Regions from separate parts of the Streptomyces sp. NPDC001544 genome, predicted to be linked through region 1. Evidence: predicted binding sites of a transcription regulator. Region 1 holds the regulator's gene; the other holds the start of a gene.
What was found. Region 1 encodes HspR, which represses chaperone genes until heat shock. Its sites were predicted from a motif close to TTGAGNNNNNNNNNCTCAA; they were not measured.
Positions count from the first base shown of each region.

Region 2: a site for HspR is predicted at 1,168-1,186, ahead of lon (endopeptidase La). Genes of this name have one in related genera too.

Region 1 covers NZ_JBIAVN010000004.1:293,579-295,972, reverse strand. Annotated here, with positions in the region: gene ACFY0F_RS14175 (sugar ABC transporter substrate-binding protein) at 1-655, opposite strand, end outside; gene ACFY0F_RS14170 (heat shock protein transcriptional repressor HspR) at 1,072-1,524, opposite strand; gene dnaJ (molecular chaperone DnaJ) at 1,530-2,394, opposite strand, start outside.
Region 2 covers NZ_JBIAVN010000017.1:27,299-29,692, reverse strand. Annotated here, with positions in the region: gene lon (endopeptidase La) at 1-1,145, opposite strand, end outside; gene ACFY0F_RS31545 (rhomboid-like protein) at 1,607-2,356, opposite strand.

The DNA.
Region 1 (2,394 bases):
TCATCTCCTTCTCGGCGTTCTTCGGGTCCCAGGCGGGGGTGTCGTAGCTGTCCGCGATGGTCACCTTGCCGTTGAGCTCGGAGAGCGCGCCCTCCTTGAACTGCGCCGAGTTCGGGTCGGTGGACGAGCCGTTGATCATCACGACCTTGTCGGAGGTGTCGGCCTGCGGGCCGAGCGCCCCGAGCAGGGTGCGGGCCTGGACCTCGCCGACGAGCTCGTTGTCGAAGGAGGCGTACGCGTCGATCGGGCCCTCGGCCAGCCGGTCGTAGGCGATGACCGGGATGCCCGCCTCCTTGGCCTTCTTCACCATCGGGGCGATGCCGTGCGAGTCGACGGCGTCGAGGACGATCAGGTCGACCTTGTCGTCGATCATCTGCTGCATCTGGCGGATCTGCTTCTTCAGGCTCGCGTCCGCGTTGGCGTACACGGTCTTGCCCTGCTTCTTGGTGAGCTCGGAGATCCGGTCCCGCATGATCGGGTAGTCGAACTGCGAGTACCGCGTGTTCGTCTTCTCCGGCATCAGGACGCCCACGGTGACGTCGTTGCCCCTCGTCGGGCTTGCGTCGCTCGAGTCCCCCGTCGCGTTCAGCATGCCGCAGCCGGCGAGTGAGAGGGTCATCGTGGTGGCGGCCACGGACAGGGCGATACGACGCATTCGAGGGCTCACTTCAGGGGTTTCGGGACGCGGCGGCTCCTATGCCACCCAGATGACTGAAAAGCCAACGCGTCGCCCACCACCGACGTCAAGCGGAATCACTTAACGAGTGCGCAACACCACGCTCCGCAGCACCTGTGAAGACGGAGCGGAATCGCCTCCAATCGCCCTTTACGGACCCTTCACCCAACGGGAGTTCACGTGCGGGTAAAGATCGGTGCAACCAACTCCATACCCGGCGAGTCGCGATCGCCGAGGCCGCGAACACCTACTCGACCCCCCGCCCCGATCCGAGCACAGGAGCGAACGATTCACGACGCCAACCTCCCAACCGGAACGTCCCCGTGGCACCGAAGGTGCACGGCGAAGGGGCCCGGAGGTTTCCCCTCCAGGCCCCTTCGGTGTGCGCGTGCGCGTCAGTCCGAGGGCTGCTGCCGCTTCGGGCGCCAGACCACCAGCGCGCTGGTCTGCTGGACCTCCTGGTACGGGACGAGGTCCCGCCGGTAGGAGGCGTGCACGGCGGCCTCGCGCTGACGCATCGTCGCCGCCGCGCCGTCCAGCGCCGCCTGCATCTCCGCGACACGGGACTGAAGGGCGGCGACCTGGTTCTCCAGTTCGATGATGCGCTTGATGCCGGCCAGGTTGATGCCCTCGTCCTGCGACAACTGCTGCACCTGGCGGAGCAGTTCGATGTCGCGGGCCGAGTAGCGGCGGCCCCGGCCGGGAGTGCGGTCGGGCGAGACCAGGCCCAGGCGGTCGTACTGGCGCAGCGTCTGCGGGTGCAGGCCGGAAAGCTGGGCCGCCACCGAGATGACGTAGACCGGGGTCTCCTCGGTCAGTTCATACGGGTTGCGTCGACGGCCGTCCATCCCACTCAAGCTCCCTTCGCAGCCTCGAACAGCTCAGCCCGCGGATCCTCCCCCGCGGTCGCCTCGCGATACGCCTCGAGCGCGTCACGAGCCTTCCCCGACAGGTCCTTCGGAACACTCACCTCGACGGTGACCAACAGGTCGCCGCGGGTGCCGTCCTTGCGGACCGCGCCCTTGCCCCGCGCCCGCATGGTGCGCCCGTTGGGCGTGCCCGGCGGAAGCTTCAGCGTGACGGCGGGGCCGCCGAGGGTCGGGACCCGGACCTCGCCGCCGAGGGCCGCCTCGGTGAACGTGACGGGGACGGTGACCGTGAGGTTGTCGCCCCTGCGGCCGAACACCGGGTGCTCACCCACGTGCACGACCACGTACAGGTCGCCCGCCGGTCCGCCCCGCTCACCGGGCGCGCCCTTGCCGCGCAGCCGGATGCGCTGCCCGTCGGTCACGCCGGCCGGGATACGGACCTGCATGGTGCGGGACGACTTGGCCCGGCCGCTGCCCTTGCAGTCGGGGCAGGGGTGCTCCGCGATCAGGCCGCGGCCCTTGCAGTCGGGGCAGGGGTCGGTGAGGGAGAAGCCTCCCCCGGAGCCCCGGGCGACCTGGCCGGTGCCGACGCAGGTCGGGCACACACGCGGAGTGCCGTTCTTGTCGCCGGTGCCCGAACAGGCCTTGCACGGTGCCTGCGAGGACATCCTGAGCGGGACCGTGGCCCCCTCGATGGCCTCCGTGAAGCTCAGCGTGACCTCGGACTCGATGTCCTGGCCGCGCCGGGGCTGGGTGCGCGTGGTGCCCGCACCGCCCCGGTTGAACAGGCCCCCGAAGACGTCACCGATCCCGCCGCCGAAGCCGCCGCCCTGGGCACCGCCTCCGGCT
Region 2 (2,394 bases), on a different contig from region 1:
GCGACGGACTCGCCGAGGCTGGTCTTGCCGACGCCGGGCGGGCCGACCAGGGCCAGTACGGCACCGCCGCGCCGGCCGCCGATCACGCCGAGGCCGCGGTCGGCACGCCGCTTGCGCACCGCCAGGTACTCGGTGATCCGTTCCTTCACGTCCTCCAGGCCCGCGTGCTCGGCGTCCAGGACCGCCTTGGCGCCCTGGATGTCGTACGCGTCCTCGGTCCGCTCGTTCCACGGCAGTTCGAGGATGGTGTCGAGCCAGGTGCGGATCCAGCTGCCCTCGGGCGACTGGTCGCTGGACCGCTCCAGCTTGTCGACCTCCTTCAAGGCCGCCTCGCGGACCTTCTCGGGCAGGTCGGCGGCCTCGACGCGGGCGCGGTAGTCGTCGGACTCCTCGCCGTCCTTCTCGCCGTTGAGGTCGCGCAGTTCCTTGCGGACGGCTTCGAGCTGGCGGCGCAGCAGGAACTCGCGCTGCTGCTTGTCGACGCCCTCCTGGACGTCCTTGGCGATGGTCTCGGCGACGTCCTGCTCGGCGAGGTGGTCGCGCAGTTGCTGGGTGGCGAGCTTCAGGCGGGCGACCGGGTCGGCGGTCTCCAGCAGCTCGACCTTCTGGTCGGTGGTCAGGAACGGCGAGTAACCGGCGTTGTCGGCGAGCGCGGAGACGTCGTCGATGGCCTGGACACGGTCCACGACCTGCCAGGCGCCGCGCTTCTTCAGCCAGCTGCTGGCGAGGGCCTTGTACTCCTTGACGAGTTCGGCGACCTGACCCGGCAGCGGGTCCGGCACGCTCTCGTCGATCCTCGTGCCCTCGACCCACAGCGCCGCACCCGGCCCGGTGGTCCCGGCACCGATCCGCACCCGGCCGCGGCCGCGGATCAGGGCGCCCGGGTCGCCGTCGGCGAGCCGGCCGACCTGCTCGACCGTGCCCAGCACACCCGTCTTGGCGTACGTCCCCTCGATGCGCGGCACCAGCAGCACCTTGGGCTTCCCCGGCTCCGACCGGGCGGCGGCCTGCGCGGCCTCCACCGCGGCCCGCACCTCGGAGTCGCTCAGGTCCAGCGGGACCACCATCCCGGGCAGCACGACCTCGTCGTCGAGGGGCAGCACGGGCAGGGTGAGTGGTGTGGACGCCGTGGACTCAGCAGTCATGATCTCCCCTTAGGCAGTCAACTTGAGCTATGCCGACTCAATGCTCGTGAGCCTTTGATTGTTCCCCAAGGGGTGTTCGCTGTGAGCGATCATCAGGCGGGCATCGCGCGTGCCCCATCGGAAAAGCACTTGCCGCCCGCCCTCGCATTCCCCGTACGGTGCACCGGATGAGCGACACCTCGGCGTTACTCGCCGCCTACGACGCCCAGATACGCGCGACTCCGCCGGCCCCGCCGCCCGGGGTCACGCACGAGCACGACGGCAGGCTGCTGCGGACCGTCGGTCTGTTCCGCGGCATCCTCAACGCGCCGCCCGACCTGGAGACGCGCGGACCTCGGCCGCGACGGAGCGATGGCTGCGCCCGGCGATCCCGGGGCGGCCCGCGACCCGGATCGCGGCGTCGGTGGTCCGCTGTCGCAGCTCCGGGTCGTGCCGTCGTGCAGAGCGACGGCCGGTGGAGGTCAGGCCGTGCGGGCCCGCTGCCCGCGGCGGACCCCCGGCCAGGTGGCCACTCCTATGGCCAGGGAGATCAGATGGCCCCAGTCGGTCATCGGGTCGGTGAACGCGATCAGGTCCTGGACGAGGATCCAGGCGGTCAGGGCCAGCAGTGGCCAGCGCAGCCACGGGGTGAGCAGGCCGGCCAGTGAGCCGACACAGGCCGCCACGCCGAAGCTGATCCCGTAGTCCATGCGGTGCAGGGAGCTGTCCGGCAGATGACCGGCCAGGACCGCGAGTCCGACGGGCACTTCGGTGGCGAGCGTGGCCAGTACGTGCCCGAGCAGGAAGACCCCGGCCGCGCGCGCCGCGCCCACCCGCCGCTCCAGCGCCGTCAGTACGAGCACGAAGCCGAGCGTGTACGGCGACACGAGCCCGCCCGCGACCCACAGCGCGCTCGCCGTCAGCACCAGCACCGGCGTGCGCAGCAGATGGGCGACATCCGTGCTGGAGGCCTGGTGGAGGGCCTGGACCAGGGACGGGTGGGCGTACCGGGCGACCAGGGAGGTGACGGCCAGCACGGCCGCGTAGCCGAAGGTGAACGGCGTACCGGTCGGGGTGGGCAGCAGCCGCAGGAGGCGGCGGGCCGGTGACGGGGCGGGGGCCGGGCGGGCGGGCGGAGCCGGCGCCGGGGCGCTCTGCGCCGCCGGGCCTCGCTGGCGCGGCACGCCGTCGAGCAGCTCGGCCGTCCTCGCGGCCCGCGCGGTCGGTTCCACGGTGAGGCGCTCCTTCCGTCCCGCCCCACCCTTCGTGT